DNA from 3 places in the Pseudomonas bambusae genome. Region 3 is predicted to be linked to each of the others. Evidence: predicted binding sites of a transcription regulator. Region 3 holds the regulator's gene; each other region holds the start of a gene.
What was found. Region 3 encodes FliA, which starts transcription of late flagellar genes. Its sites were predicted from a motif close to CTAAAGTTTNNNNNNNNNNNGCCGNTAA; they were not measured.
Positions count from the first base shown of each region.

Region 1: motA (flagellar motor stator protein MotA) is a predicted target of FliA. The motif match lies at 2,019-2,046, and genes of this name have one in related genera.
Region 2: AAEO81_RS12485 (methyl-accepting chemotaxis protein) is a predicted target of FliA. The motif match lies at 4,928-4,955, and genes of this name have one in related genera.

Region 1 covers NZ_CP151650.1:6,204,966-6,215,774, reverse strand. Annotated here, with positions in the region: gene AAEO81_RS27960 (rhodanese-like domain-containing protein) at 1-324, opposite strand, end outside; gene AAEO81_RS27955 (HDOD domain-containing protein) at 369-1,904, opposite strand; gene motA (flagellar motor stator protein MotA) at 2,116-2,967, shown strand; gene motB (flagellar motor protein MotB) at 2,971-4,008, shown strand; gene AAEO81_RS27940 (hypothetical protein) at 4,254-4,532, opposite strand; gene AAEO81_RS27935 (S-type pyocin domain-containing protein) at 4,534-6,489, opposite strand; gene AAEO81_RS27930 (hypothetical protein) at 6,734-6,934, opposite strand; gene rsgA (small ribosomal subunit biogenesis GTPase RsgA) at 7,014-8,045, opposite strand; gene orn (oligoribonuclease) at 8,153-8,689, shown strand; gene AAEO81_RS27915 (trimeric intracellular cation channel family protein) at 8,794-9,405, shown strand; gene queG (tRNA epoxyqueuosine(34) reductase QueG) at 9,512-10,630, opposite strand; gene AAEO81_RS27905 (NAD(P)H-hydrate dehydratase) at 10,693-10,809, shown strand, end outside.
Region 2 covers NZ_CP151650.1:2,682,517-2,693,325, reverse strand. Annotated here, with positions in the region: gene AAEO81_RS12505 (methylated-DNA--[protein]-cysteine S-methyltransferase) at 1-279, shown strand, start outside; gene AAEO81_RS12500 (4-oxalocrotonate tautomerase family protein) at 540-755, shown strand; gene AAEO81_RS12495 (SDR family oxidoreductase) at 970-1,680, opposite strand; gene AAEO81_RS12490 (LysR family transcriptional regulator) at 1,817-2,701, opposite strand; gene AAEO81_RS12485 (methyl-accepting chemotaxis protein) at 3,008-4,699, opposite strand; gene gcvH (glycine cleavage system protein GcvH) at 5,254-5,634, opposite strand; gene AAEO81_RS12475 (glutaredoxin domain-containing protein) at 6,035-6,289, shown strand; gene tal (transaldolase) at 6,848-7,774, shown strand; gene rssC (anti-sigma factor antagonist RssC) at 8,072-8,554, opposite strand; gene rssB (two-component system response regulator RssB) at 8,554-9,735, opposite strand; gene AAEO81_RS12455 (PilZ domain-containing protein) at 10,002-10,301, shown strand; gene AAEO81_RS12450 (VacJ family lipoprotein) at 10,413-10,809, opposite strand, start outside.
Region 3 covers NZ_CP151650.1:4,715,563-4,726,371, reverse strand. Annotated here, with positions in the region: gene flhA (flagellar biosynthesis protein FlhA) at 1-1,037, shown strand, start outside; gene flhF (flagellar biosynthesis protein FlhF) at 1,049-2,404, shown strand; gene fleN (flagellar synthesis regulator FleN) at 2,523-3,356, shown strand; gene fliA (RNA polymerase sigma factor FliA) at 3,353-4,093, shown strand; gene AAEO81_RS21535 (chemotaxis response regulator CheY) at 4,366-4,740, shown strand; gene AAEO81_RS21530 (protein phosphatase CheZ) at 4,760-5,548, shown strand; gene AAEO81_RS21525 (chemotaxis protein CheA) at 5,678-8,014, shown strand; gene AAEO81_RS21520 (chemotaxis response regulator protein-glutamate methylesterase) at 8,211-9,359, shown strand; gene AAEO81_RS21515 (flagellar motor protein) at 9,359-10,099, shown strand; gene motD (flagellar motor protein MotD) at 10,107-10,809, shown strand, end outside.

The DNA of each region.
Region 1 (10,809 bases), 1.5 Mb from region 3:
CGAATGGCCGATGACGTCCAGCAGCCAGATGAAGCGCCCGGCCCAGCCGCCGCCTTCGTCGTCGTACACCACATAAACGGCATTCGGGTTGTGACCGAGCTCGCCAAACAGCGCTTCCAGCTGCGCCTGAGTCGGCAGCAGGCCTGGCGCGGGAGGTTGGCCGAGTTGGGTACGTTTAGGGTCGACGAAACGAGCGCCGGGGACATGACCGGCTTCATAGCGGGCGGCGCTGGTCAGGTCGACCAGGATCAGTTCTGAAGCGCCGAGGCGTGCCTGCAGGTCTGCGGGCTCGATGACCAGCGGCAAGCTTGAGAAGGCAGACATGGGTGTCTCCAGATCATGAAAAGAGGCGAATTGTAGCTCAGCCGTCAGCCATTGCGATGGCTAAAGGTTGTCAGCGCTTTCTCTATGCATTGCCCGGTTTTTCCGAAGGCTTGCACCGTCACTTCCGAGAAGGGCCCACCCCCCTGATCCGCGACGATCACCATGATGACCCGGCCATTGCTGGCCAGTGAGCGGATCAACAGGTTTTCACCCGAAAACAGATTGCGCAGTTGCGGGGGCAGCAAGGCCGAAAACTGGGCGTTGTTGCTGGCGTTCAGACGCAATTGTGTGGCTTGGGCCAACAGGCGTTGCAGGACCGTGCTGTCTTTATAAGGGATGAGCAGCGCGGCGGCGGATTTGTCCACGCCGGCGATTTGATGCACCCGCAGGGTGTCGGTTTTACGGTCGATCATCAGCAGCACGGCCCGTTGCATGCCCGATGCGATCAGAGCGTCTCGCGCCGTGGTCGTCAGGTGCATGGCATTGGTGAAGGCGCTGGGCTCTTTGAGCAGGTCGCCGCAGTGCTTGCGCCAGACTTGCAGCGCTTCAGCGGACGGCGGTGGCGCGGGCAGCAAGCCTTTGTGGACGCGGCGGGTGTCCCAAGGCCACAGCAACGCTTCGGCCGGATGCCAGACGCCGGGCGCTGCGTGTTGACGAGCGCTGGCAGCGGCGTTCTGGTGCACCTGTTGTTGAAGGTCATCGAAGGGCTGTTGCAAATAAAGGCTGGTCAGCAATTGCCAGCGCAGATTGTGCGGCGAGTCCCACGCTTGTTGTGCCGATAGCGCCAGGCCATTGGCCAGAAGAATGGTGTTGGCGGGCTGATTGAACCAGCGGCGCAAAGGCAGATCGGCATCCAGCGCTTGCTGTTGTTTGAGCGGATCATCGCTCTCGTGGGCGATGCGCAACACCTTCACAAGACTGCGCTGTTCGCGCATCAGCAGGTGATAGCCCTGTGTGACCCAGATCGGCAGTTGCCAACGCTCCGCCAATGCCTGGCACAGTTGCACCAGGCGCACGCCGAACAAGGCTTTTTCCACAGTCTTGGCGCACTCTCCTTTGTGGATAACCCGCAATTCCCACTCTTCCAGCAACTTGGGATAGGCCAGTGCCATGGGCCACAGTGGCGCGAGGAATAGCAGGCTGCCCAAATGAATGTCTTGCCACAGGCGCGCCAACTGATTCGCAAACAGCCCGTACGCCTGTTGTGTGGCGTGCTGGCTGATCAGTTGCAGTTGGCGCAGTGCGACCGGGATTTGTTGCAGTTCCACGCTCGGCAATCGCGCAAGCAAAGTGCCGGTGCGGGCAAGCCCGAGTCTGTTCAGCGCCACTTCGAGGCTTTCGGCCGGTTCGGTCAGGCCGCCGCTGTGCACATTGGCTTCGCGCAGCACGCTGAGAACCAGCGCGGGGCTGTCCTGCATCAAGTCAGCAATCTCGCGCAGCGATCTGCGGCTGTCGTTCAGCGCGGCATTGACCTTCGCATGCGCGACGGCGGGAACAGGCAGGGCGAGACTGTCTAGCTGCTTGACCCAGGCATCGAGTGTCTGCGGAACGAGGAGCGGGGAGGCTTTATCTGATTGCATTCACAAGGCCCGTACGGCTGGGAGGTTTTGATCGGCGTCGAATGATGGCATCATGCTGGCCTTCGTGCTGCTAGACCCGGGCCAGACGCCAGGCAGGATTTTCGCTTGATTTCACTATAGTCTGGCGCACTCATGCCGATAAGTAGAACAAGAGTTTTGAACGCTTCTCGCACAATGACCATGAACCCGACTCAGTAAGTATTCTTTATCTATGGCAAAAATTATCGGCATCATCGTCGTTTTCGCGAGCGTCCTCGGCGGCTACGTACTTTCCCATGGTCAAATTGCTGCGTTGATCCAGCCTTTCGAGGTGTTGATCATCGGTGGTGCCGCGTTCGGTGCATTTTTGCAGGCGAACCCGGGTTATATGACCATGCACGTGATCAAGAAGTCCGTGAAGATGTTCGGTTCACGCTTCACTCACGCCTTCTATCTGGAGGTGTTGGGGCTGATCTACGAGATCCTCAACAAGAGCCGCCGCGAAGGCATGATGGCCATCGAAGGCGATATCGAAGAGCCTGAAAACAGCCCGATCTTCGCCAAATACCCCAGCGTGCTCAAAGACACCAAGATGATCGCGTTCATCTGCGATTACCTGCGCATCATGTCCTCCGGCAACATGGCTCCCCACGAGCTGGAAGGCCTGTTCGACATGGAACTGCTGAGCATGAAGGAAGAGCTGGAGCATCCTTCTCACGCCGTCACCGGTGTGGCGGACGGTATGCCCGGCTTCGGTATCGTGGCGGCGGTACTCGGTATCGTGGTGACCATGGCGTCCCTGGGTTCCGGTGACAAGGCCGCGATCGGTATGCACGTCGGTGCGGCGCTCGTCGGTACGTTCTTCGGTATTCTCGCGGCATACGGCTTCTTCGGCCCACTGGCTCAGTGTCTGGCCCACGACGCCAAAGAAGAAATGAACGTGTTCGAGTCGATCAAGGCATCGCTGGTGGCCTCGGCCTCAGGCGTGCCGCCTTCACTGGCTGTCGAATTCGGTCGCAAGGTTCTCTATCCAGCGCACCGCCCCAGCTTCAGCGAGCTGGAACAAGCTGTTCGCGGTCGTTGATCCATGGAAAATAATCAGCCCATTATCGTCAAGCGCGTAAAGCGCTTCGGCGGCGGCCACCACGGCGGCGCCTGGAAAATCGCCTTCGCCGACTTCGCGACGGCGATGATGGCGTTCTTCCTCGTGCTGTGGCTGATGTCCTCGGCCACGCCCGAGCAGTTGATCGCCATTGCCGGTTACTTCAAAGACCCGGTCGGGTTCTCGGACAGCGGCTCGCCCTACGTGATCGACCTGGGCGGTTCGCCTGAGATGTCGCCCGACCAGACGCTCAACCCTGAAGTGAAATCCACCCCCGCCCCGGACAAGGTGCCCGTGGACGCCGACAAGGAAGACGCAGCGGCCGAGCAGGTCGAGCAAGAGCGGCTGGAGATGCTGTTGCAGGAGCTGCAGACCAAGGTCAACGAGAACCCGCAACTGGCGAAGTTCAAGGATCAGATCCTGTTTGAGATCACTCAGGACGGCCTGCGTATCCAGATCATGGACGCTGAAAACCGGCCTATGTTCGACATCGGCAGCGCGCGTCTGAAACCGTATTTCGAAGACATTCTGCTGGCCATGGCCGACACCATCAAAGCGGTGCCGAACAAGATCAGCGTGAGTGGTCACACCGATGCGACGCCTTTCGTGGGCAACAACGGTTTCGGTAACTGGGAGCTGTCGGCCAACCGCGCCAACGCCGCTCGCCGTGCGCTGACTGCCGGTGGCTATCCTGATCCTCAGGTCGCTCGTGTGGTGGGCTACGCGTCGTCGGCGCTTTATGACAAGGACAGCCCCACCAACCCGATCAACCGTCGTATCGATATCGTGGTCCTGACCAAAAAGGCCCAGCAGCGTATTGAGGGTGCACAAGGGACGGGGGACGCGCCTAAATCGGATGCTGCTCCCGCTCCGACCTCGCCGACAGCACCGGGCGCCAAACCGGGGGCATCGACCGCAGCGCCAGCCGTCGATCCCCAGGCCTACGCTCAGCCCCATGAGATTCGGCAGAAGCTGAACCTCTTCGATCAGGGGCAACTGAAGATCGACGAGACCAAGAACTGATACCCGGTTCGAACAAAAAAACGCCGCGATGATCGCGGCGTTTTTGTTTTCAGATGGGTAACACACTTCCCTGTGGGAGTAGGAGAGTGCGTACGGCTCAGTACCCGCTGTCCGGCAAACTCGCACTCAGCGATTGATTAGCGTTCGTTCATTGCTGTTTTAAGTATAGGCAATAGTGAACGTTTCATGTCCAAGTATGATGGATCGAGGAAAATCCTTTCAGAGGCGGATATTCTGAACTGAGCTCAAGAGCTTTTTATAGGATATTTGTTTTCGCTGAGAAATGAAGGAGCTCTCCACTTGGGACCTTTTCTTATGCCGCCATTACTGCGCGAAATCAAGCCTTCCTGCTCCATGTTGTCTACGAGCTGTTGCAGTTCCAAGTTATTCGCGAAATGAATCCATTTGTTCCGGCTATATAGTCTATCTAAACTGGGATATGAAATGGCGTTGTTATTTCTTGTAATGAATAGGATGACGTCGGTTGGATTTTCCGCTACGACTATATCGTTAATGTCGGTCATGTTATTCCCCATATTCCTGTTTGAGATAAGCATCAGTCGCTTCGGCTGTATAAAGCAAGTCGGGATCGTCTTTTAATTTAAAATCTTCCAATGTCGCAGCGTGGGCATCATTCCATACATTACCTTCTACCTCGTCCTTGACGCCAAGCGCTCTGTAGCGCTCAAGCTCTCTAATCTCGTGAGTGTAGAATCGTTTGTCCACGTCTGTAGATTCAATCTTTCCCTCGAGGATCTTGTTCAGTCGATCAATCATCACGCTGTTACCCGCAGACTCCTTAAATCGCCCCGTATGCAGCTTGATCAGATCAATACCTTCTTGAGTGATGATAGCATCTTCCCAACTCAAGTTTTTTATCGGGCCACCTGCGTTATCTGGGTTATACATTCGTCCGCTATATTTTCCCTTGGTATTGGCCCCCTCGTAAGGATTGCTAACCATCACATAGATAGGAGGCAATCTCGTTTCTATTGGGAAAGTGACGATCAAGTCATTAAAGCTTATCTCAGCGACTTGGGGGAATGTATCGATCCGCCCCTCGACGGGCGTTACGCTCGCACCTGGAATAACAGAAGGCACTTGCTCCTCAACTGGAAGCGTAGTCGAACTGTTCGCGGGTGCCTCAGCGGGTGTCCAGATGAGGGTCTTAGGAGGGGTGTCTGAAATCTGGACACTGAAGGTGTTGCTCTGCGAGTTATGCGTAGCTGCAACGACCTTCACCGACGCGTGCAGGTTAGATGCTCCAATATTGACGACGATTAGTTCTGAGTCGCCCTGATCGGTGGTTTTGGAGCTGAGCCGGAACGGCAGTTCGATTGAGCCTTCCGCTGCTGCGACGGCATGCAGGTCTTGTGTATCTTCCGGCAATATGTCGGACAAAGGGGTGCTGAAGGCATAGTTTGGGGAGAGCTCCCCATTGCCAAGCTTGGGCGAGTATATCAGCGCTGAGACACCCACGAACAAGCCTGATGCGACACTGGCAGCCGCTGCCGTCAGACCTGCAATCGCTGCCCGAATAGCAGCTTGCAGCGTAAGCGCCGTGGTTTCCGCGACAGCGATGACGCCCTCCGTTGTTATGAACAGTGGTCGGGTAACGGAGACCGCGCCTTTGAGGTGGTAGGTGTTAGCCAAGCCTGCAGCGGTGGCCTGGTTCTCAAGTCTATGTTTCTCTTCAACTGCCAGTCGCTCTTGTTCTTCAGCCTGACGCTGTGCTTCAGCAGCGGCCTGAGCTGCCTGTTCTTCGGCTTGCCGTTGTGCTTGCGCAGCCGCTTGAGCAGCCATTTGCGCCTGTTCTTCAGCGAGCCGCTGTGCCTGTGCTGCCGCCAATGCGGCTTGTTCCTGCTGTTGGGCCTGAGCTGCCGAAATCTGGGCGTCCAGTGCAGCTGATTGTTCAGTCAAGATCCTGATGGCATCCGTCAAGACCGCGACAGATCGAGCCGCCGTGTAGGAAGTTGTCCAGGCTTTGAACACGTCAAGGGGATTTTTGCGGCGCTGAATCTCGTTAACCACATCTACAAAGTTTCGATTGAGCGGACTGATTCCAAAGAAGGAGTTTGAAATTTGGATTTCCAGCTGCAGGCTGCTGTTTTTGGATGCGATAAGATCTTGGATTATGCTCCTCTTGAGTAGCAAATGTTCTGATAAGGGAAGCGCACTTTCGTCCATGCGCATGGTGATTTCTTTGGCCAAATCCTCTTGTAGATTTTGAATATGTTCTGCGTGAAGCGCGTCAATCGACTCCATAGCATATTTGGTTATTCCACACAGTGGGATAACGGCTTCCTCCGATCGAAGACTCACTTTTTTTGCGAGTTCCTCAATTGATGCGATATGGGAAAGTCGCGGATCCATTGGGAGTGGCCTAAGGGTATCAATTGGGAAAGTGGGAATAATTGGCGATGGCGTAGGTGGTGGGTCGGGCCGAATGACAATAGGTGGCAGTTCAATCTGATTGGGCATGATGATAATTCCTTTTCTTAATTTATTTATTCAGTGCAATAAAAGTCATATGCAGAATCGTGTTGCTGGTGCGTGGTGCATTTCCACGTTGCATACAAAGAGGGCGTCTGGCAAACGTTATTTTTTTATTTGATAATGATTGCTTGTATAGGGAGCGCAGTGAAAATCTTTGAGGTGGCCGTTTTAGAGATGAAGTTGTAGATAATGGATAATGTTGGAAGTAGCTATTATTTTTTGGGGTTAACTAGTTTGATAACTGCTGATCCAATGGTGCAAAGCTTGCGTTGATTTGATGAACTACACCCAGCCTGACGAAATTTGGCAGACGCTTGGTATCTTTGGTCACGGGCAGCTGAAGATCCACCAAACCGAGAACTGACATTCGGTTCAGACGAAAAAAAGCCGCGGTGATCGCGGCATTTTGTGTTTTCAGGCGTGATTCCATAGATTCCATACGTTTCTGTAGCACCGGCTTGCAGGTTCCCACAGGTTTTATGGCATGTCAGTTGAAAGCCCTCTCGGGCTCAGTAACTGCTATCCGGCAAACTCGCGATGATTGAGCGATAGCTGTTCATCCGCTGTTGCTGCACGCGGCCATCTTCCAAACCCTTGAGCAGCGCACACCCCGGTTCGCGATCATGTTTGCAATCGCGAAAGCGGCAGCGGCCCAGCAGGTCGTTGAATTCGATGAAGCCCGCTTCGACGTCAGCGCGGCTCACATGACCCAGGCCGAATTCACGAATGCCGGGGGAGTCGATCAGATCGCCGCCACGGGGGAAGTGGAACAGGCGGGCGGTGGTCGTGGTGTGAGTGCCTTGGCCGGAATACTCCGACAAAGGCCCGACCCGCGTGCCGACTTCCGGCAACAAGCTGTTGACCAGGGACGACTTGCCCACGCCTGACTGACCAACGAACACACTGATGTGGCTGTCGAGCAAGTCTTGCAACTGTTGCATGCCGTTGCCGTGATGAGCCGACACTTCCAGCACCGGGTAACCCAATGTCCGATAGACCGCCAGCAGCGCATTCAGCGCCGGGGCATTCTCGTCGTTGATCAGGTCGAATTTGTTCAGCAGCAACAGCGGGCGAATGCCGGCGTGTTCGGCAGCCACCAGATACCGGTCGATCAAGTTGGCATGAGGTTCAGGCGCGGGGGCGAACACGATGACGATCATGTCGACGTTGGCGGCCACCGGCTTGAGCTGGCCCCGGGTGTCCGGGCGGCACAGTTCAGTGTTGCGCGGCAATTGCGCGACGATCACACCAATGCCCTGATTGCCTGCCCGCCAGACGACTCTGTCGCCGGTTACGAGCGCTGGCAGGTTGGCCCGCAAATGGCAGCGGAACACCTGACCGCTCAGTTCGCCTTCCTGTGCCTCGACTTCCACCTGAACGCCGAAGTGAGCGATGACCAGCCCCGTCTGCTCGGGACCCAGGTCGCCGCCTTCCAGCGTTTCCAGTGCTTGGGATTCACGTTTGGCGGCACGGGCAGCGCGCTCGCCTTGAATCTTTTCGATGCGCCAGTTTTGGCGGCGGTTGAGTTGGCGTTTGGCCATGGGTGTTCTGAGATCCGGAATGCAAAAGCTGCTAATTGGGTAAAGCGCGGGGGAGTCTAGCACGCTCGGCTACGCTAAACTGCGCGCCTACGCTGAGGAGCCGACATATGCAGAACAAGCAGAATCTGATCTGGATCGACCTGGAAATGACCGGTCTGGACCCTGACAACGACGTCATCATCGAGATGGCGACCATCATCACCGACAGCGAGCTGAACACCCTGGCCGAAGGCCCGGTCATCGCCGTGCATCAAAGCGATGACCTGTTGAATGGCATGGACGAGTGGAACACCCGTCAGCACGGCGGTTCGGGCCTGACCCAGCGCGTGCGCGAAAGCACGATTTCCACCGCTGAAGCCGAAGCCATGACTCTGGATTTCATCAAACAGTGGGTGCCGGAGCGCAGCTCGCCGATCTGCGGCAACAGCATCTGTCAGGACCGCCGCTTCCTTTATAAGCGCATGCCGACGCTGGAAAACTACTTCCATTACCGCAACCTCGATGTTTCGACGCTCAAGGAGCTGGCGGCACGCTGGTCGCCGGAGCTGAAGTTCAAGAAGGGCAGCACCCACCTGGCACTGGACGACATTCGTGAATCCATCGCCGAGTTGCGTTTTTATCGCGAGCATTTCATCAAAGTCTGACGCGTCGACTAGGCGTTTGCTTGCCCGTGACAGGAACACCGTAACCGCGGGCAAGCGCTTCTAAGCGTTTCAAACTGCGTCCCTCTTTCGCACGGATCGCCACCATGCTGTTGATGCTTTACCTGATCGCCATCACTGCCGAGGCCATGACTGGCGCGCTGTCTGCCGGACGTCGCGGCATGGACTGGTTTGGCGTGGTGCTGATTGCCTGCATCACGGCGCTGGGAGGCGGTTCGGCGCGCGACGTGCTGTTGGGCCACTATCCGCTGACGTGGGTGAAACACCCGGAATACTTGATTCTCACCACTTTGGCCGCTTTGGTGACGATCTTTATTGCACCGCTGATGCGCCACCTCCGCTCGCTGTTCCTGGTGCTCGACGCCTTGGGTCTGGTGGCGTTTACGATCATCGGCTGCACGACGGCGTTGGACATGGGGCTAGGCATGCTGGTGGCGGCGGTCAGCGGGGTGATCACCGGGACTTTTGGCGGCATCTTGCGAGACATCTTCTGCAACGACATCCCGCTGATCTTCCGGCGCGAGCTGTACGCCAGTGTCTCGTTCGCTGCGGCGTGGTGCTTCTTGTTGTGTCAGTGGGTGGGGTTGCCGATCGAGCAGGGCACGCTGATTACCCTGTCGGGTGGGCTGTTGCTGCGTCTGCTGGCGATCAAGTATCGCTGGGAAATGCCCAAGTTTGTGTACAAGGATGGGCATTGAATTTGAGACTGGGTGGAGACTTTTGTAGGAGTGAGCTTGCTCGCGATTCTCCAGCACATTCAAAGATGCAGCGTCTGAAAGAACCCTGTCGCGAGCAAGCTCACTCCTACAGGTTTTGAGTTGGCTGGCTAACGCCATGCCGCCGCAACGCCCATTCCACATGCTCGCGCACCATTTCTGACGGATCATTCAGGCGCGCTTTCAATGCCTCGATCACCGGAATGGTAGAAGGCGCATTGCCCAGCCCCACCGCAAGATTCCTCAACCACCGTTCATACCCCGCACGCCGCAATGGCGAGCCTTCGGTATTGCTGAGAAACGTCGTCTCATCCCACAAAAACAGCGTCGTCAGTTCGGCGTTATCGAGGCCGTGGCGGGGTTTGAAGTCGTTTTGATCGGTGGGCCGGGCGAAGCGATTCCAGGGGCAGACGATCTGACAATCGTCGCAGCCGAACACTCGATTGCCGATCATCGAGCGCAACTCTTCGGGAATCGACGTTTTCAATTCGATGGTCAGGTAAGAAATGCAACGCCGGGCGTCCAGCACGTATGGCCCGACGAACGCGTTGGTCGGGCACACGTCCAGACAAGCTCTGCAACGCCCGCAATGTTCGGTGGCATGAGGGGCATCGGTCGGCAGCGGCAAATCAACGAACAACTCGCTCAGGAAGAAATAGCTGCCCGCTTTGCGATTCAGCACCAGCGTGTTCTTGCCAATCCAGCCCAGACCGGCCTGTTCGGCGATGGCCTTTTCCAGCACCGGGGCGCTGTCGACGAACGCCCTGAAACCGAAGGGGCCGATGGCTTGCTGGATACGCTCGGCCAGTTGCTGCACGCGCTTGCGAATCAGCTTGTGATAATCGCGGCCCAAGGCATAACGCGAGACATAGGCTTTTTCTGGCTGAGCCAGCAATTGCGCCATCTGCGTTTCGCCCGGCAGATAGTCCATACGCAGCGACACCACTCGCAGCGTGCCCGGCACCAATTCCTCCGGGTGCGAACGTTTGCTGCCGTGCGCTGCCATATAGTCCATCTCGCCGTGATACCCGGCTTCGAGCCAGCGCTCCAGATGCTGCTCATGTTCCGCCAGATCCAGCCCCGAGATACCCACTTGTTGGAAGCCGAGTTCGCGCCCCCAGTCCTTGATGGATTGGGCAAGCTCGGACAGCGCCGCAGCCGACAAGGGCGCGGATTGTGTGGCTGGATCTACAGTTATCGCGGACATGCAGGGAGGACACCGGGGCGCAGGTGCGTATAATTCTGCCAGACATCGGAGCCCAAAGACGCATGTTGCACAGCAAACCCCCATTTCCCGACGCACTGTACAGCGCCGCGCAGGTCCGCGACCTCGACGCACGCCTGATTGCCGCAGGCACGCCCGGCTTCGAACTCATGCAGCGCGCA
Region 2 (10,809 bases), 2.0 Mb from region 3:
CTGGCGTTAGATATTCGCGGCACGGCCTTTCAGAAGAAAGTGTGGCACGCGCTGCGTCAGGTTCCGCCAGGCTCCACGGTCAGTTACATAGAACTCGCAAACACAATAGGTGCGCCTAAATCGGTTCGTGCAGTGGAGCAAGCCTGCCGTGCGAATCCTCTTGCAGTGGTCATACCCTGTCATCGAGTTCTCCGCAAAGATGGCCGATACGCGGCCTACCCGTGGGGCCTGGAACGAAAAAGCGAACTCCTGAGGCTGGAAGCCTCGCTCAAGCGATGATCTCCTGTTATTCAGGGTATTTATCCTCGATTAAAGCGACGCTGCCTAAGCCTTGAAGCGATGCGATCGGGGCAGGACCTTTCGCCCACTTATTCCAAACTTATATAGGCCTTTCGATCAACTGATCTTGGACACCGGTCTCTTTACGACTTCAGTGTGACTACCACCGGCACGTCGGCCGCTGATAGATCAACGCGTTGTTCCGGCATGATAAATTACACGCGGTTTATCACTAACATTGCTCTCTAAGGAAAACAACAATGCCATACGTCAATATCCGGGTCACAAAAGAAGGCGTCACTGCCGAACAAAAAAAAGCGTTGATCGCCGGCACTACCGAGTTGCTTGAGCGGGTCCTCGGCAAACCCTCACTTTCTACCTTCGTGGTGATTGATGAAGTGGAGACCGATAACTGGGGATGGCAAGGCACGACCATGACAGAAATAAGAAAAGAGCAAGCCAAACAGGCCAAGTAAGCGGGGACGTGGGGTTTCTCACTGCTCAACGACGGATCAATCACCGTTAACATGGTGGCCGTGGTTGCATCATCCCAGGCCACCTCAAGCGGATCGCCAACGAAGACGGCCATGCGTGTAAGCACGGCCGTTAGTGCGTAGAAATACCACGCTGCGAATTGAAGTCACTGGGTACACACGCACAGGGATCAAAGACCGGCGCGACGGCTGTCTATCAATGGCCTGCACTTCTGCCACCGTCGACATGGAGAATTTCTCCCGTCACAAAGGGAGCGTTATCTAAATAAAGAATGGCCTGGACGATGTCATCAATCTCCCCTATGCGCCCAACGGGGTGCAGTTTTCCCAACGCTTCATACTTATCCCGACTGTGCATGGGCGTTTTTATGACCCCTGGTGAAACCGCATTGACGCGAATGCCCCTGGACGCATATTCGATGGCCAACGATTTGGTTGCGGCATTGAGGCCACCCTTGGTCAGTGATGCCAATACGGAAGGGACGCCCTGGACAGCCTGTTCGGCCAGCGTGGTCGTGATGTTGACCACATGCCCACTTCCCTGCTTTTCCATCTGTGCGATTGCCAACTGAGTGATATAAAAAAAACCGTTTACGTTTATTCCGGACATCCGGGAAAAATCGTCGTAGGTGTAGCTCGTAAAGGGCTTGGCGACAAAGACACCGGCATTGTTGATCAGGGTATCGACTCGCCCAAAGTGCGCGATTGCCTTATCAATGACGCGCTTCGCGGTATCGGGATCGGCAATGTCGCCCGGCACGGTGACGAAATCCGCGTCTTCAGACGGCATAATTGACCGGGATGTGGCGATAACCTGATGACCTTGTTGGCGGAATGCATCAACCACGCCCGCCCCTATGCCTTGAGACCCGCCTGTCACCACGACAACCTTCTTGACCTTGCTCATTTTTCTTCCTCAACAATAAAGCGTGGAGTCGCTATCAACGTTTTGTTTGAAACCTGTGCAGAAAGGGCTTGAATACATGAAACGCTCTGATCAGGCGTGGTGAGCCCTGCCCGACGTGAGGTCCAAAGGCCGATACTCAATGGGCATAAACAGCGCCGCCGCGTGTGAACAACTCACGAAGAAACTCTGTCACCGCTTTTATACGTGCGGTGTATCGCAATTCTCGATGCACGCTCAACCACAGTTCTCGACTGATCACCACCTCTTGCTCCAACACTCTAACCAGCCCAAACTTTTGCGCTTCCACAAACTCAGGAAGCATGACGATGCCAACGCCCGCCGCTGCCGCGAACAGTTGCGCGATCATGCTGTTTGAATGAAATTTCACAAGCGGGTTGTTCAGGACTTCGGTTAACCACCGAACGGCATCGATTTGAATCAGCTCATCAATGTAGCTGACGAAATGATGGGTGTTTAAAGTCTCCAGCGTCGGCAGATCCCGCTCAAGCAAATACCGCTCCGACGCATACATGTGCACGTTGAAGCTACCGAGTCGCTCACTGTCAAAGCCCTCGCCTGTCGGTTTAAAAAAACCGAGGAAGATATCTGCTTCGCGCCGTGTCACTTGGAGTTGTTGCGTCGAAGTCACTAACTCCAGGGTAATGTTGGGGTGGCGCTTTTGTATCTTCAGCAAGTGTCGCGTCAGGTAGAGTGAGGCGAGGCCTTCCATCGTTCCAACGCGTACCAGACCCGAATGCGCGTTAGTGCCTTCTGCGAGCTCATCGAGCAGATCGGCGAATCCCGCGCCCATGACCTCCACCCGAGAGAGCAGCCTCCTGCCCTGTTCGTTCAGGCTGACACCGCCTGTACTGCGCTCGAATACGCTGAACCCCAACGTATATTCGAGCTGGCTGATTCGTCTACTGACCGTGGACGTGTCAACTCTCAATTGTTTCGCAGCGCGTGAAAGATTTTCGAAGCGCGCAACGTGCAGAAAGACCCTCAAGTCGTCCCAATTCAATGAGTCTGGTCCCATTGCGTTCCGCCCTTGGCTCACGTCAGGTGGCAAACGTGGAACGCCCCCGGTGTGTTCCACCGGGAGGTTCCCGCGCACGCTGAACGGCGATCTGATATCCGTGGAAAATGAATCATCTGGGGAAAAGCTCAACACCGGCAGGCTAGCGGGTGCGGGTCCGGCGCTCTATCAGAAACATGCGATTCGATCATTCATCGGTCCCGGTCGGCGCCTGACAAGATCGTGATGGCAATCACCATCGCCTTGGCAGGCGGATACGGCCGAGGTTGTCGGCCGTATCCGGTCTGACCGTCAGACCTTGAACTGCTTGATCAGGTCTCCCAGACGATTGCCAAGGTCGGCAACGCTGCGGGCCGTGGCGGCCCCCTTCTGGGTGTCTTGAGCGACCGAGTCCGCTGACTGGGCGATTTTGGTCATGCTCTGGTTGATCTCTTCGGCAACAGCGGTCTGTTCCTCGGCCGCGCTGGCAATCTGAGCTGTCATGGCGTTGATGGAAGCGACCAGCTCCGTCATGGTGTCCAGCGACTTTCCGGCCTCGTTTGCCTGCACCCCTGAAACTTTTCCCTTGTCACTGGAACGGAGCATCGCACTCACCGCGTCGCCGGTACCTGATTGGAGTTTACTGATCGTCTCTTGAATCTCTCGGGTGCTGTGCTGCGTTCGGCTTGCCAACGCTCGCACCTCATCTGCAACGACCGCGAAGCCCCGGCCTGCATCCCCTGCTCGCGCGGCTTCAATGGCGGCATTGAGGGCCAGAAGGTTCGTTTGCTCTGCAATCGACCGTATGACGTCCAGCACGCTGACGATCGAGTTGGCGTCTTCCTGAAGCTTGTCGAGCGAATCGCTGGTTGCCCGCACTTCATCAATGAGTGCGTGGATACTGGAAATCCCGTTATTGACAACGTTGCGCGCCGAACCGCCGACATCATCAGTCTCTTTCGCGGCGGTCGCGGCAGCCTGTGCACTTCGCGCGATCTCATGGGCGGCGGCCGACATTTCATGGACTGCCGTAGCGACCTGATCCGTTTCCTGACGCTGACGATCCATCGCGCGTTCAGATTGATGCGCCTGTTCGTTCATGCTGCTGGAATGGACCGCCAATTGCTGAGTGGCTTCGGCGATCTGCCTTACCAAATCGTGAATACGGCCCACAAACAAGTTGAAAGCGTTCGCGAGTGCCCCGATCTCATCGCGACTGGTGATGGGAAGCCGTTTTGTCAGATCCCCGTCCCCGGAAGCAATCTCATTGAGGTTCGCTTGAATAAGGGCAATAGGATGAATAATCGACTTGCCCAGCAAGCCTGCGACCAGACCCACGACAATGAGGAGAATAACGTCGGCCACCAGCAACGCGGTGATGATGCTCTTGATACGCGCGTATTGCGCCTGTTCAATATTGGCGACCTCCGTGTCTATATCATCCAGATTGACGGCGGTGCCGATCATCATGTCCCACTTCTCGAACAACGCCGAATACCCGAGTTTGGGAACAGGCTTTTCGCTTCCGGGAACAGGCCAGTTATAGCGAAGGTAATGCTTGCCGGCATGCGCCAGAATATTCAACTCCCGGATGGCATACACGCCATTCGCATCCTGCACATCGTTGTAACTGTTACCAATCCCTTCCTCTTTGTCGGCCCAAAACAGCCGGATGTTATGCCTGTCGTAACCAAAGAAATAACCTTGCTTGTCGTACGAGAGCTTGCGCAGGATCTGGATGGCTCGGTCTCTCGCCTCATTGTCTCCAGGTGCCGAGGCGTCGTAGATGGACTTCACCGAAGAGATCGCCATCTGTACATGATTTTCAAGCGAAACAGAGCGCTCTTTCATGAGCAAGCTTCTGGTCTGCTCAATTTCATCTTGAGCCACTCGGTAAAGTACAGCGATCGAAACGACACTGAACGCAATGGCAAGAAAAAAAGCGGGCCCCAAGGAGAGAAGCACCACCTTGGTCTTTAACTTGATATTTTTCAAAACACTCATAGTAGGTCACCTGGCGAGGCCGTCGTCAGAGTCGGCTGGCGGAGAGTGGCAGCGGCGAGGACGCATACAACAGTGCGGCGAGCCGGCCTTGTAATAGTTGAAAGTACAAGCAACCTATCGGCGAGCTATTCCAATACCTGATCCCCCTATCTCCGCAAGGCGACTTGCAAAAATACAACCCCTCCCCGCAGGCAACTGGACGCGGTTGATCATTAAGTACACTCAGCAATCCCGTTGCTACCCCGGAATACGTTAGATCAAGAAGCGCATATTTCTGAAATTCCGATTCGGTCACCGTTGCTAACATGGAGGGGCTCCTTGACTGAGGTGGAGACTCCATAAAGCCAGCGTTGCTAAACATGGGGAGATGATCGTCAGGAACCTATCGCGAGGTGTGTGCAGCCGGGACTGAACACCTGCTTTATGCCCCCAAGACTCATCTATTTTGTGAGAGGGTTGCTGGCTTACCTCTCATTTTTTTGCGCGTCAAAAAGAATAACGCTCAGAATCAAGAGCGAAACATCACACTTGATTCCCTGCATCGAGCGAGGCAGTTAGCCTGTTTTCACGGCATAGTCTTCAGGCGTGAGCAACAAGTAATACTCATCCAGGTCGGTGGGATTTATTTTGAAAAGCCAATGTTCGTAGGGGCGCACATTCACGTCTGAGGGTCGATTAATCAGGTCAGTGTTAATGGCTATCACAAAACCCGAAACAGGGGCGTGTACATCAGACGCAGACTTCGATGACTCCACAACCGCCACGGGATCCCCCGCCCTGTACTCATGGCCTACCAGGGGAAATTCAATCACCACGATTTCACCCAAACTGTCTTGTGCGTGGTCTGAAACCCCGACGGTCACCGTACCGTCGGACTCTCGTCGAGCCCATTCATGAGTTTCTGCATAGCGTAACGAGATCGGAATGTTGGTCATCAAACGTCCTTAGGGCAATGTGGTAAACGATGGCGACTCAGGTGTCTGCACAACTCGCTGCGCACCCGGTCGAGCTCAACAGTAGCCATTCCCGCTGGTTCTGCTTCCAGAAACGTGCGCTTCGACGCTGGGCTCCCTTCCTCATCAACCTCCTGTGCCGCTGGCCGGTCGAATCACCCGATCAACGCCCTCACACCTGCCGAGCTGTTCCGAGGCAAAGGCAGACGGTTTGGCCCGTTACTGATTCCTCGGCCAGGGAGAATTAGACGATCAGCATCATTTTTCGGTTTAAAAGCAGCCATTCATGACGTTTCCTGCTGCATCATGAACCTGCCTGCACATCGTCACTGCGGCGTCAGATCAACCCGATTGTTCTAGCCACTTCTGGAGTGAAGCCACCATGAACGACGTCATCATCTACACCGGCACGGTCTGCCCTTCATGTCATAAGTCCACGCAGCTCCTGAACTCAAAGGGCATTCGAACGTTTGAAATTAACGTAGAAGACGATCCTGAGCAGATGCGCGATCTGATGGCGAAGGTCGGGCAGCGCACCGTGCCGCAGATTTTCATCGGGATGCATCACATTGGTGATTTTCATGACATGGCGTCACTGGACCGGGGCGGCCACCTCGACACCTTGTTGGGACGCTGAACCACAGTGATCAGATCCCGGATGGCCACCCGAGTCGACGCCACCGAGCCCCTGAGCTTTTTCGAAGGCAAAAAAAACCCGCCGAAGCGGGTTGTTTTCAGGTCATGGCCATTCCAACATCCTGTCGGTAGCGCTCCGCGCAATGGCTGATCATCCTTGATCTCCGAAGCGGTTCCTTTGCTCGAGTTGATGGATCCAATGTAATCCTCGGCGTGTGGCTTTGGAAGGGCGTTTTCGCTGGATAGCGTGTAAGCCTTTCGCTATGGCATCAGGACGAATAACGCCTGATGCCCATTCCATCGAGGCCCGCGCAAGGAACGACTGCCGCCCTTCGTGCTCCAACCTGTCTGGATCGAGTCTCCGCCCTCCTCGTGAACCGACGAACATGAACCCTACAGACCAAAAAACGTCTGCGAGAACCCGGTTCGTGGCTGGTGTACAGACCTGCTGTTTGCGCAAACGCAGGCCTCTAAGTCAGCGTGTTTGTTGCGGTTTACGCCCTTGAGTGACCGGCGGCGCTCGGGTAATGTCATCAAACCCACAGGACAGAGCACGCTCATGACTTCCAAGCTGGAACAACTCAAAAAAATCACCACCGTCGTTGCCGATACCGGCGATTTCGCTGCGATTGAAAAGCTCAAACCGGTGGACGCCACCACCAACCCTTCCCTGCTGCTGAAAGCTGGCTCGAGCGACAGTAACGCCGACCGCCTGAAAGAAGCGTTCAGCGGCAGCAACGATGACATCAATCTGGCCAGCGACCGTTTTGCCGTCGCCATTGGCCGTGAAATTCTTAAAGTCGTGCCGGGCCGCGTGTCGACCGAAGTCGACGCCCGAATCTCGTTCGACACTCAAGCCTGTATCGCACGTGCTGAACGTCTGGTGGGCTTGTATGAAGAATTTGGCATTGGTCGCGACCGCATTCTGATCAAGCTGGCCTCAACCTGGGAAGGTATCAAGGCTGCTGAGCAGCTGGAAAAGAAAGGCATTCAGTGCAACCTGACCCTGCTGTTCTCCTTCGCCCAGGCTCAAGCCTGCGCTGACGCCGGTGTGTTCCTGATTTCACCGTTCGTGGGCCGCATCTACGATTGGTACAAGAAGGCAGAAGGCAAGGACTACGTCGGTGCGGAAGACCCGGGCGTGAAGTCCGTGACCCGCATTTACAACTACTACAAGGCCAATGACTACAAGACCGTGGTCATGGGCGCCAGCTTCCGCAACCTGAGCCAGATCGAAGAACTGGCCGGCTGCGACCGCCTGACCATCAGCCCGGACCTGCTGCAAAAGCTCTCGGAAGACAACGGCACGCTGACGCAGAAGCTCAAGCCAGGCAATGGCGGCGAACCGCGTCAGACCCTGAACGAAAGCCAATTCCGCTGGGCGTCCAACGAAGACGCCATGGCCACCGAGAAACTGGCCGAGGGTATTCGTCAGTTCGCCCGTGACCAGGAAAAGCTTGAGGCACTGCTGCGCGCCAAGGCGTAAAGCACCGGCCACTCGTAAAAAAGGCGGCGCCCATTGGGTGCCGCCTTTTTTTGTGCCTGGGGTTTGGAATGGTTTTTTTAGCAGCAAACCGGACGGCTCACCGCAGCCCCCCTGTAGGAGCGAATTCATTCGCGAAAAATGGGTCAGGCGATGGGGATGTGTTGGCTGCACCGGCCCTTCGCGAATGAATTCGCTCCTACAGGGAGATCGGATGCTTGGGTCGATGTGGGTGCAACCCTGTAGCAGCACGGTGACAGAGGTGAGGCCGCTTAGGCCTCAGCGAACATTCGAAACCGCTTATTGGTGTTCGAGCGCATTCACCAGATCACGAAAGGCTTCGCGATTGGAGTCATTCAAGCCCATCAGAATCTTGTGCGCTTCCAGCACCTTGGCTTTCACCACATCTTCGCACTGATCCTGCGACGGCAAGTCGCTCAGCGCTTCGGGACGGGGAATTGGACGACCGACGATGTTGAACACCTGATCGAAGCCCATCGACTGCAACAGGCGCGTAATGTCCTCGTGAGTGGTCACGACGGTGGGCAACAGACCCGCTTTCTGACGGGACAGGATCGACAACTTGGCCAACAGGCCGAGGGTCGTGCTGTCAATGCTGCGCGTTTCGGTCAGATCGATCACCACGGTCGAAAAATTCCTCGAGGTGAAGATCCGCTCAATCGTCGCATCCAACGCCGAACAGAGGGTCAGGCGCACTTCTCCCACGAACTTCAGGACGAAGGTGCCATCTTGCTCGGCAAACTGGATTCTACCGGTACTCATTAAAGGTTCCTGCTCAACACTAACAAGGCGATATCATCCGGCATCTCCCCGAGCGTGGCCAATCCAAACTTACGACGCAGACCATCCAGGCTGCCGCCCGCCGACTTCACCAATTCAGGCAAGTTGGCCTCTTTCTCTTTGAGTGTATCACCTGGCAACAGGTCCAGAATGCCATCAGACAGCAGGGTCAGACTAAAGGACTCCGGCAGGTCCAGCACATGGTCCGAATACGTTGCTTCGTTGAACAACCCCACCGGCAGGCCGCGCCCTTCAAGGTAGCGGGTTTCTGTCGGCGTATACAGCACCGGCAACGGCAAATGTCCGCCAACGCTGTAAGTCAATTTACCGCTTTGCTCGTCGATCACACCGCCCACCATCGTCACGTGCTTGCCCAGCTTGCAGCTGATCAGACCCCGGTTGATGTGGCCCAGCACCTCGGAAGGCTTGAACTCGGGCAGCGTGCCGCCGCGCTTGGACTCGAACAACAGGCGCGTGGTCATGAATTTCAGCAACACGGTGATGAAAGCCGATGACGCACCATGGCCCGACACGTCGGCGAGATAGAATGCGACGCGGCGCTCATCGACGCGGAAATAATCGACGAAGTCACCGGACAGGTACAGCGACGGGATGATCTCATGTTCGAATTCGAACGAGTCAATCGCCCACGGGTTGGTCGGCAGCATGTTCATCTGAACCTGGCGACCGGCATCCTGGTCTTCCTGCAGCAGATGCAGGCTGGCTTCGAGTTCGCGGTTGGCGGTCTCAAGCTTCTGACGGTAGAGCTGGTTTTCCTGAAGGAGGCGCGCGCGATCCAGTGCCCGCTTGACGGAGTGCTCAAGCACTGCAAGGTCTTCCAGCGGTTTGATCAGGTAGTCGGCCGCGCCAAGACGCAATGCTTCGACAGCATCGCTCATGACACCCGCGCCGGAGACCACGATCACCGGAGTGTCCGGCGACAGGCTGGTGACCTGACGAATCAGCTCCAGGCCTCCAACTTGAGGCATGCGCAGATCGCAGATCACGAGATCAGGCGTGTTTTTCTCGAAGGATTCCAGACCTTGCTTGCCATTGCTGGCCTGCAAGACGCTGAACCCACTGTCTTCCAAGTAGGCCGCGAGGCTCGCGCGCACCACTTCGTCGTCATCGATAATCAGCAGCGTGGCACTGGTTTTTTGCATGTGGGCAAACGGCGCCAGATCAGGTTGGCGTAAGCGGTCGGATTCTGTCAGGCCGCTTACTGGATTCGCTTCTAGCCTCTCTGTACGGTGGCAGCGGACTTTTGGTCAAACGCTTCAGTCGTCAGAGGTGCCCTTCAAGGCGCAGACGGTACTCCCATCCGCCGGGCGTTTCAAGCTCGCTCCAGTGGTCGGTCGGCGTCTTTACATCTCAAATCGCCCGGAGTTATAAGAACCCCTAAATCAGCAACAAAAATGAAGGATGCACCATGGGTCAGATCGATCGCGACTATGCAGAGAAACGAGACTACATCCGCATGCGTGTCGACGCGGACATCAGCCTGATCTACGCAGGCCAGATCATCCCCGCCGTGTGCGTGGATTTATCCAGCTCCGGCATGCAGATACAGGCGCCTCGGTCGTTCAAGGTCGGTGACCGGATCAGCGTCCGAATCGAGTCCGAACACGCCGCGCTCAAAGGCCTGGAAGCCGACACCGAGGTGGTCTGGATCGCCGACGTCGAAGGTGACGAGCAGAAACTGGGGCTGACCATTTTGACCATGAAGTGATATCAAAACGGAACCGCTTCACAGATTCGGCAAAAAGAATTACGAAAAAATACGAAAAAAAAGGCGACTCGGAAGTCGCCTTTTTTGCATCTGCGCAACAGTCAGTCGCGATTAAAAATCGTCGACGACCTTGCCATCCTTGACCTTGAACTCGCGGTTTTGCAAGTAGGCGTTACGGATGAAGATGTATTTGTCGCCGTTGACCAGTTTTTCAGCCGACAACAGGCTGGCACGGGTGTCCACCACGCTCACGCCAAACGCCGTGTTGCGGGTCGGCACGTGGTCGATGTAGCGGTACGGCTGGGTGTAGGTGTCAGGGTATTTAGCGAAGGCATCACGCACGGTGCTCGGACCGAAGAACGGCAGCATTACGAAAGGCCCGCTGCCCACGCCCCAGTGGCCCAGGGTCTGGCCGAAGTCTTCGTCGTTGCGTTGCAGGCCCATCTTGGTGCCGACGTCGAAGAAGCCCAGCAGACCGAACGTGGTGTTGATGATCAAGCGGGCAGTG
Region 3 (10,809 bases):
ACGTGACGCCGATCGACATGATCGGCCTGGAAGTGGGCTATCGCCTGATTCCACTGGTGGACCGCAATCAGGGTGGTCAACTGCTGGCGCGGATCAAGGGCGTGCGCAAGAAGCTGTCGCAGGAGCTGGGCTTCCTGATGCCGACCGTTCACATTCGCGACAACCTCGACCTGGCGCCGAGTGCCTACCGCCTGACGCTGATGGGCGTGACCCTCGCCGAGGCCGAGATTTACCCGGACCGCGAGTTGGCGATCAACCCCGGTCAGGTGTTTGGCAGCCTCAACGGCATCACTGCCAAAGACCCGGCGTTCGGGCTCGAAGCGGTCTGGATCGAGATTTCCCAGCGCGCCCAGGCGCAGTCTCTCGGCTACACCGTGGTCGACGCCAGCACCGTAGTGGCAACCCACTTGAACCAGATTCTCTACAAACACTCTCATGAGCTGATCGGGCACGAGGAAGTTCAGCAACTGATGACGTTGCTGGCTAAAAGCTCGCCCAAACTGGCTGAAGAGTTGGTACCTGGCGTGCTGTCGTTGTCGGCGCTGCTCAAGGTGTTGCAAGCGCTGCTGGCGGAACAGGTCCCGGTACGCGATATTCGCAGCATTGCCGAGGCCATCGCCAACAACGCTGCGCGGAGTCAAGATACCGCCGCATTGGTGGCGGCCGTACGGGTCGGATTGTCCCGCGCCATCGTGCAAAGCATTGTCGGCATTGAGCCGGAGCTGCCTGTTATCACGCTTGAGCCAAGGTTGGAACAGATATTGCTCAATAGTCTGCAGAAGGCAGGACAGGGTCAGGAAGAAGGCGTTCTCCTCGAACCGAGCATGGCTGAGAAACTTCAGCGCTCGTTGATCGAAGCGGCGCAGCGTCAGGAGATGCAGGGTCAGCCGGTTATTTTGTTGGTCGCAGGTCCGGTTCGCGCCATGTTGTCCCGCTTTGGACGCCTGGCCGTCCCGAACATGCATGTTTTGGCGTATCAGGAAATTCCTGACAATAAGCAAGTCACCATCGTAGCGACTGTCGGGCCGAACGGCTGAGGTAGTGAGTCATGCAAGTTAAGCGTTTTTTCGCCGCCGATATGCGACAAGCCATGAAACTGGTTCGCGATGAGCTGGGCGCTGAAGCCGCCATCATCGGGAATCGGCGGATCGCGGGCGGTGTGGAACTGACTGCCGCACTGGACTACAAATTGTCTGCGCTGGCCCCGCGCGTGCCGAACATCGAGCTGGAAGACGAACTGCGCAAGACCCAATCGCGCATCGTAACCGCTCAGGCCGAGCTGACCCATCGCAGCGAACTGGACACCGTCGCCAATCGCCAGCTGTTCACCGGCGTGGCCATGGACGACAGCAAACAGATCGAACCGACGCTGGACGAACCCTTTCGCCCGTCGATCCACGCGGCCATTGCGGCTGATCGTGCTGAACGCGCCGAGCGTCAATCGGTCGAGCCGGGCATCAGCCAGCGTGCGTACGACTCGATGCGCTCTGAATTGAATGGCCTGCGTGAACTGCTGGAAGTCCAGCTGGGTTCGCTGGCCTGGAACCAACTGCAAGGCAGCCGCCCGCAACAGGCGAACCTGTGGCGCCGTCTGCAACGCGTCGGTCTGTCGGGGCCTCTGTCCCGTGACCTGCTGGCGATGGTGCCGGACACCGACGATCAGCCCCACGCCTGGCGCATGTTGCTGGCGCACCTGGCGCGCATGATCGTCACCCCGGATGTCGAGCCGCTGGAAGAGGGCGGTGTGATTGCGATGGTCGGCCCGGCAGGCATGGGCAAGACCACAACGCTGGCCAAGCTGGCGGCGCGTTACGTGTTGAAGTACGGCGCACAAAACATCGCGCTGGTGAGCATGGACAGCTTCCGCATCGGGGCGCAGGAACAGCTCAAGACGCTGGGCCGCATCCTGAATGTGCCGGTGACCCACGTTGACCCCGGTCAATCGCTGGCTCAGGCGCTGGAGCCGTTGCTGCGCAAGCGTGTGGTGTTGATTGACACCGCCGGCCTGCAAGCCAGTGATCCGGCCCTGCGCCTGCAACTGGAGAGTCTGGCCGGTCGCGGGATCAAGGCGCGCAATTACCTGGTGCTCGCCACCACCAGCCAGAAGCAGGTGCTGACGGCGGCGTACCACAGTTATAAGCGTTGCGGTTTGGCCGGGTGCATCCTGACCAAGCTCGACGAAACCGCCAGCCTCGGCGAAGTGCTGAGCCTGGCGGTGACACATGAATTGCCCGTGGCCTATCTCACCGATGGCCCGCGCATTCCGGATGATCTGCATCTGCCACGTCGGCATCAGTTGGTCAGCAGGGCTGTCAGCGTTCAGATGCAGGAGGAGCCTAGCGAGGAAGCGATGGCGGATATGTTTGCGGATCTTTATCACAGCCCCGGCAAGCGCGCGGGCTAGGTAAGGAAAATGACAGTGGAATATACCTGCATCGATGGTCTGCCAAGCATTGTTCACGCAGTGAACGTGCAGCCCGAAATGTGGCTTTGGTCTAAGCAAGACAAGGTAAAAAATTAACATGGGCAGCATGCATCCCGTACAGGTTATCGCGGTGACCGGTGGCAAAGGTGGCGTCGGCAAGACCAACGTGTCAGTGAACCTCTCGCTGGCCCTGGCTGAGCTGGGACGTCGCGTCATGTTGCTGGACGCCGATCTGGGTCTCGCCAACGTTGACGTATTGTTGGGACTGACCCCTAAACGCACCTTGGCGGACGTCATTGAAGGACGCTGCGAGCTGCGCGATGTTCTGTTGCAGGGCCCGGGCGGTGTGCGCATCGTGCCTGCGGCGTCGGGCACCCAGACCATGGTTCACCTGAGCCCTGCGCAACACGCGGGTCTGATTCAGGCGTTCAGCGACATCGGCGACAACCTGGACGTGCTGGTGATCGACACCGCTGCCGGGATCGGCGAATCGGTGGTCAGCTTCGTGCGCGCCGCGCAGGAAGTGCTGTTGGTGGTCTGCGATGAACCGACCTCGATCACCGACGCCTACGCGCTGATCAAACTGCTGAACCGCGACTACGGCATGAACCGTTTCCGCGTGCTGGCTAACATGGCGCAGAGCCCTCAGGAAGGCCGCAACCTGTTCGCCAAGCTGACCAAGGTCACCGACCGCTTCCTCGACGTGGCCCTGCAATACGTCGGCGCCGTGCCGTACGACGAATGCGTGCGCAAGGCCGTGCAGAAGCAGCGTGCGGTGTACGAAGCGTTTCCACGTTCCAAATGCGCGCTGGCGTTCAAGGCCATCGCGCAGAAGGTCGATACCTGGCCATTGCCGGCGAACCCGCGAGGCCACCTTGAATTTTTCGTTGAGCGCCTGGTTCATCAGACCAGTGCAGGGCCTGTGTCATGACTGCAAGTGGCTATCGCATGTACAGCAAATCGTCCAAAGATTCTCAGTATGAGCTGATCGAGCGCTATGCCCCTTTGGTCAAGCGCATCGCCTACCACTTGCTGGCGCGTCTGCCGGCCAGCGTGCAGGTCGAGGATCTGATCCAGGCCGGCATGATCGGCCTGCTCGAAGTGTCGACCAAATACGATTCCACCAAGGGTGCGAGTTTCGAGACGTACGCCGGCATTCGTATTCGCGGCGCGATGCTCGATGAAGTGCGCAAGGGGGACTGGGCGCCACGCTCGGTCCACCGCAATACGCGCATGGTCAGTGACGCGATTCGTGCAATTGAAGCGAAAACCGGTCGCGACGCTAAAGATCACGAGGTTGCGGCCGAACTTCAATTGAGTCTCGACGATTACTACGGGATTCTGAACGATACCTTGGGCAGCCGCTTGTTCAGCTTCGACGACCTGTTGCAGGACGGCGAGCATGAAGGGTTGCACGAGGACGGCGCGAGCCAGTCGCTCGAACCGTCGCGGGATCTGGAAGATGAACGTTTCCAGAGCGCGCTGGCGGACGCCATCGCCAACCTGCCCGAGCGTGAGCGCCTGGTGCTGGCGTTGTACTACGACGAAGAGCTGAACCTCAAAGAGATCGGGGAGGTCTTGGGGGTCAGCGAATCCCGTGTCAGCCAGCTGCATAGCCAGTGCGCCGCACGTCTGCGGGGCCGGTTGGGAGAATGGCGCGCGCGTTGACGCATTGACGCGGGCCCGTCTTTTCACAAAGATGCCTGCGTTTTGGGTGGTAAGGCCGGCTGTGCAAGGCGTTGTGTGGGAAGCAAAAGGGACAAGGCAGGAGCCGCTGGGATCAGGTCTTCGGACTTTTTCCGTGGCGCTCATCACGTGTTTCTTCGAAAGGCCCCCTCGTTTTCGTGTGACCGGTGGAGCGATGTTGCCGGTATTGATTGAACGCGCGTCCAGGCACTGGGCGCGTTAAAGACTGCTTGGAGGTCGAATTGGACAAGAACATGAAAATCCTCATCGTTGATGACTTTTCAACGATGCGGCGGATCATAAAAAACCTGTTGCGTGACCTTGGGTTCACCAACACGGCCGAAGCAGATGACGGTACCACCGCATTGCCGATGCTGCAGAGCGGTGCTTTTGACTTTCTGGTGACCGACTGGAACATGCCTGGCATGTCCGGCATCGACCTGCTGCGTCAGGTGCGTGCCGACGAACGTCTGCGTCACCTGCCTGTGTTGATGGTGACCGCCGAAGCCAAGCGCGAGCAGATCATCGAAGCCGCTCAGGCGGGCGTGAACGGTTACGTGGTCAAGCCTTTCACGGCTCAGGTGCTCAAAGAAAAAATCGAGAAGATATTCGAGCGCGTCAATTCCTGATGTCCGCTGTGAGGGCGCTATGGATTCCAAAGATTCGACAATGGGTGACTTCGAGTCGACCCTGAAGAAACACGCACAAGAACTGGTCGCCAGCCTCGAAAAAGGCAAGTTCGGCGACGCCGTGCAACTTATCCATGAGCTTAATCAGACCCGGGACCGCGGCCTGTATCAGGAAGTGGGCAAGCTGACGCGCGAGCTGCACAGTGCAATCGTCAATTTCCAGATTGACCCGCACATGCCGCAAGCCGAGGAAGTGTCGCAGATCACGGATGCCACCGAACGTCTGTCGTACGTTGTCCGCCTCACTGAAGGCGCGGCCAACCGCACGATGGACCTGGTGGAGCAGAGCACACCGCTGATGAACGGCCTGAGCGCCGACGCCAAGGCGTTGAGCGTCGATTGGGGCCGCTTCATGCGCCGCGAAATCGGTGCTGAAGAGTTTCGTGATCTGGCCCGCCGCGTCGAAGGTTTTCTGACCCGCAGCGAGAAGGAGACCCACGAGGTCGCCAGCCACCTGAACGACATTCTGCTGGCTCAGGACTATCAGGACCTGACCGGTCAGGTGATCAAGCGTGTGACCACACTGGTGACCGAAGTCGAGAGTAATTTGCTCAAGTTGGTGCTGATGGCCAGTCAGGTCGATCGCTTCGCCGGGATCGAACACGACCAGGAAGAGTTCCGTAAGCAAAAAGAACAGGAAAAACTTCATTCCAAGGGTGAAGGTCCGCAGATTCATGCCGATAAACGTGAAGACGTCGTATCCGGTCAGGATGATGTAGACGATCTGCTATCCAGCCTCGGCTTCTGAAATCCAGAGCCAGGGTTCTATGTGAAAGTGGCTGTGGGCTTGCGCGCCAATGTCTCGACGAAGGCAATGCGCGCAGGCCATCGACGCAGCTCCTGGATCGGTTGACGGTTAATTTTAGGAGCACCCCCAATGAGCTTCGGCGCCGATGAAGAGATCCTTCAGGATTTTCTGGTAGAGGCCGGCGAGATTCTGGAGCAGTTGTCCGAACAGTTGGTCGAGCTGGAAAGCCGACCGGACGATGCGGACCTGCTCAATGCAATTTTTCGCGGTTTTCACACTGTAAAAGGGGGCGCAGGCTTCCTCCAGCTCAATGAGCTGGTCGAATGCTGCCACATCGCCGAAAACGTGTTCGACATCCTGCGCAAAGGTGAGCGCCGGGTCGACGCGGAACTCATGGATGTCGTGCTCGAAGCACTGGACACCGTCAACAGCATGTTCGGCCAGGTCCGTGAGCGTTCGGACGTGACCCCGGCCACGCCAGAGCTGCTCGCCGCGCTGTCGCGTCTGGCCGAGCCTGCGTCTGCCGACGAAATCGCCGCTGCCCCTGCGCCGGTGGTTGAAGAGGTGGCCGAAGCGCCTTCCGAAGACATCACCGATCACGAATTCGAACAACTGCTGGACTCGCTGAATGCCGTGAAGGCGGAAGCGGCGAGCGCAGCCGTGTCTGCGCCACCGGCACCTGCACCCGCTGCGCCTGCAACGGAAGCCGCCAGCGACGAAATCACCGACGCCGAGTTTGAATCCCTGCTGGATCAACTGCATGGCAAAGGCCAGTTCGCGGTCGATGCCGTGGCACCTGCTGCCGCATCGGCTGCGTCTGCTGCGCCGGCTGCCGCGCCTGCCGGCGATGAAATCACCGACGACGAATTCGAAGCGTTGCTTGATCAACTGCACGGCAAAGGCTCGTTTTCCGCCGACACAGCGACAGCCGTTGCCCCTGCTCCAGTGGCGGCCGCGCCTGCCGCTGCCGAGTCCGGCGCCCCGGCGTCGGATGAAATCACCGATCACGAATTCGAAGCGCTGCTCGACCAATTGCATGGCAAGGGCACCTTCTCGGCGGATGTTGCCGCGAGCGCGCCCGTTGCCACGGCACCCGTGAAAAAAGCCGAACCGGCCAAGGCCGAGGCCCCCAAAGCCGAGCCAGCCAAACCGGCGGCCGCGCCTGCTCCGGCTGCGGCACCTGCGCCTGCAAAAGCGGCCGCTGCGCCAGCCCCTGCAGCGGCATCACCGGCCCCGACAGCACCGGCACCGGCCCGGGCACCTGCACCGGCAGCCGCCGACAAGGCCCCGACCGAAGCCGAAACCACCGTGCGCGTCGACACCGCGCGGCTGGACGAAATCATGAACATGGTCGGCGAGTTGGTGCTGGTGCGTAACCGTCTGGTGCGCCTGGGCCTCAACAGCGGCGATGAAGCCATGTCCAAGGCCGTGTCCAACCTGGACGTGGTCACCGCTGACCTGCAAACCGCCGTCATGAAGACGCGGATGCAGCCGATCAAGAAAGTCTTCGGTCGCTTCCCGCGACTGGTTCGCGATCTGGCCCGTCAGCTCAAGAAAGAAATCAACCTTGAACTGGTGGGTGAAGAAACCGACCTGGACAAGAACCTGGTCGAGGCCTTGGCCGACCCGCTGGTCCACTTGGTGCGCAACGCGGTTGACCACGGTATCGAATCGCCGGAAGAGCGCGAAGCATCGGGCAAGGCCCGTGGCGGTCGCGTGGTGCTCTCGGCGGAACAGGAAGGTGACCACATCCTGTTGTCGATTTCCGATGACGGCAAGGGCATGGACCCGGCGGTGCTACGCGCCATCGCGGTCAAGCGTGGGGTGATGGACAAGGATGCCGCGGATCGCCTGAGCGACACCGACTGCTACAACCTGATCTTCGCGCCGGGCTTCTCGACCAAGACCGAGATTTCCGACGTGTCGGGCCGTGGCGTGGGCATGGACGTGGTGAAAACCAAGATCGCCCAGCTCAACGGCACCATCAATATCTACTCGACCAAGGGCCAGGGCTCGAAGATCGTCATCAAGGTCCCGTTGACCTTGGCGATCATGCCGACCCTGATGGTGATGCTGGGCAACCAGGCGTTCGCGTTCCCGCTGGTCAACGTCAACGAAATCTTCCACCTGGACCTCTCGACCACCAACGTGGTCGACGGTCAGGAAGTGGTGATCGTGCGTGACAAGGCGCTGCCGCTGTTCTACCTCAAGCGCTGGCTGGTCAGCTCGGCCGCGCATGAGGAGCAACGCGAAGGTCACGTGGTGATCCTTTCCGTCGGCACCCAACGCATCGGCTTCGTGGTCGATCAACTGGTGGGTCAGGAAGAAGTCGTGATCAAACCGCTGGGCAAGATGTTGCAAGGCACGCCAGGCATGTCGGGCGCCACCATCACCGGTGACGGCCGCATCGCGCTGATTCTCGATGTGCCGAGCATGCTCAAGCGGTACGCCGCGCGGCGTATTTGATGCCCGGTATGCAGTGAACCTCGTGTGGGCGAATTCATTCGCGAAAATCGGTCAGGCGACACCTCTGTAGCGTCTGTCCCGCCGCTTCGCGAATACGTTCGCTCCCACTGGTTCCTTATCCATCCCTGTAATACGGGTGGATCAGAGGTTGATGAAACGGGATGGCCCCTGAGGGGACAGGCCCTACGGAGTGTTTATGGCAGTCAAGGTTCTGGTGGTAGACGATTCCGGCTTTTTCCGCCGGCGCGTCTCGGAAATTCTTTCCTCTGACACAACGATTCAAGTGGTCGGCACCGCCACCAACGGCAAGGAAGCGATCGAGCAGGCCCTGGCCCTGAAGCCCGATGTGATCACCATGGACTACGAAATGCCGATGATGGATGGCATTACCGCAGTTCGTCACATCATGCAGCGTTGCCCGACTCCGGTGTTGATGTTCTCCTCGCTGACCCACGAAGGCGCCCGGGTGACCCTGGATGCGCTGGATGCCGGTGCGGTCGATTACCTGCCCAAGAATTTTGAAGACATCTCGCGCAATCCCGAGAAGGTCAAACAAATGCTGTGCGAAAAGGTGCATACCATTTCCCGCAGCAACCGTCGTTTTAGCGGTTACAGCAGTGCGCCCGTTGCGCCGTCGCCTGCCCCGACTGCGCCAGCGCCGTCCACCGGTTCGCTGCGCAGTCCGGCCCCGACGCCCGGTGCGACGACCCGACCTGCGCCAGCCCCCGCACCGACCCGTGCTCCGGCGGCCCATGCGCCGACGTCGCCCGCGCCCAAGCGCAAGGCCTACAAACTGGTCGCCATCGGCACGTCCACCGGCGGACCTGTGGCACTGCAACGTGTGCTGACGCAATTGCCCGCGAATTTTCCGGCCCCCATCGTGCTGATCCAGCACATGCCTGCGGCCTTCACCAAAGCCTTCGCCGAGCGGCTGGACAAGCTGTGCCGCATCAGCGTCAAGGAAGCCGAGGACGGCGACATCCTGCGTCCGGGTCTGGCGCTGCTGGCCCCTGGCGGCAAGCAGATGATGGTCGATGGCCGTGGCGCGGTGAAAATCCTGCCGGGCGACGAGCGTCTGAATTACAAGCCGTGCGTCGACATCACCTTCGGCTCGGCGGCCAAATCCTACGGCGACAAAGTGCTGGCGGTGGTGCTGACCGGCATGGGCGCCGATGGCCGTGAAGGTGCGCGTCTGCTCAAGCAGGGCGGCAGCCACATCTGGGCCCAGGACGAAGCCAGCTGCGTGATCTACGGCATGCCGATGGCCATCGTCAAAGCCGATCTCGCCGACGCGGTCTACAGCCTGGATGACATCGGGCGTCACCTGGTCGAGGCCTGTCTCTGATGGATGTCTTGACGCTCATAGGGATCATTCTGGCGTTCGTCGCGATCATTGGCGGTAACTTCCTCGAAGGCGGTCATCTCGGCGCCTTGCTCAATGGCCCGGCGGCGCTGATCGTCCTCGGCGGCACATTGGCGGCGTGCCTGTTGCAGACGCCGATGAGCGCCTTCAAACGGGCGATTCAGATCTTCATCTGGATTCTGTTTCCGCCGCGCATCGACCTTGCCGGGGGCATCGACCGCGTCGTGTCCTGGAGCCTGACCGCACGCAAGGAAGGCCTGCTGGGGCTGGAAACCGTGGCCGACACCGAGCCGGATGCCTATTCACGCAAGGGCCTGCAATTGCTGGTGGACGGGGTCGAACCCGAAGCCATCCGCAGCATTCTGGAAGTGGACTTTCTGACCCAGGAAAGCCGCGACATTCAGGCCGCCAAAGTCTTTGAAAGCATGGGCGGCTACGCGCCGACCGTGGGCATCATTGGTGCGGTCATGGGCCTGATCCATGTGATGGGCAACCTGGCCGATCCGAACCAGTTGGGCAGCGGCATTGCCGTGGCCTTCGTCGCGACCATTTATGGCGTGGCGTCGGCCAACCTGATTCTTTTGCCGGTGGCGAACAAGCTCAAGGCCGTGGCGATTCGTCAGTCTCGTTACCGCGAAATGCTGCTCGAAGGCCTGCTGTCGATTGCCGAAGGCGAGAACCCGCGCTCGATTGAATTGAAGCTGCAAGGCTTCATGGAGTGATGGACTGATGGCCCGTCGACGTCGCCACCACGAAGAGCACGAAAACCACGAACGCTGGCTGGTGTCCTACGCGGACTTCATCACCTTGCTGTTCGCGTTTTTCGTGGTCATGTACTCGATCTCGTCGCTGAACGAGGGCAAGTACAAAGTGCTGTCCGAAGCGCTGGTCGGGGTGTTCAACGAAGCCGAGCGCAGCGTCAAGCCGATCCCCATTGGCGAGCAGAAACCCCAGACCGTGCGCCCGGCCGACCCGCTGGTTCAAGACAGCGAGCAGACCGACGCGGCGCTGGGGCAGGGCGCCCAGGACCCGCTGAAGTCGATTGCCGACGACGTTAACGCGGCGTTCGGTGATTTGATCGCCTCCAATCAGATGACCGTGCGCGGCAACGAGCTGTGGATCGAGATCGAACTCAATTCCAGCCTGCTGTTCGGCAGCGGTGACGCCTTGCCCAGCAATCAGGCCTTCGACCTGATCGACAAAGTGGCCAAAATCATCAAGCCGTTCGACAACCCGATCCACGTCGAGGGCTTCACCGACAATCAGCCCATCAACTCGTCGCAGTACCCGAGCAATTGGGAGCTGTCGTCGGCGCGGGCGTCGAGCATCGTGCGCATGCTGGCCATGGACGGGATCAACCCGGTGCGTATGGCCTCGGTGGGTTACGGCGAATTCCAGCCGCTGACCTCCAACGCCACCGCCGATGGACGTG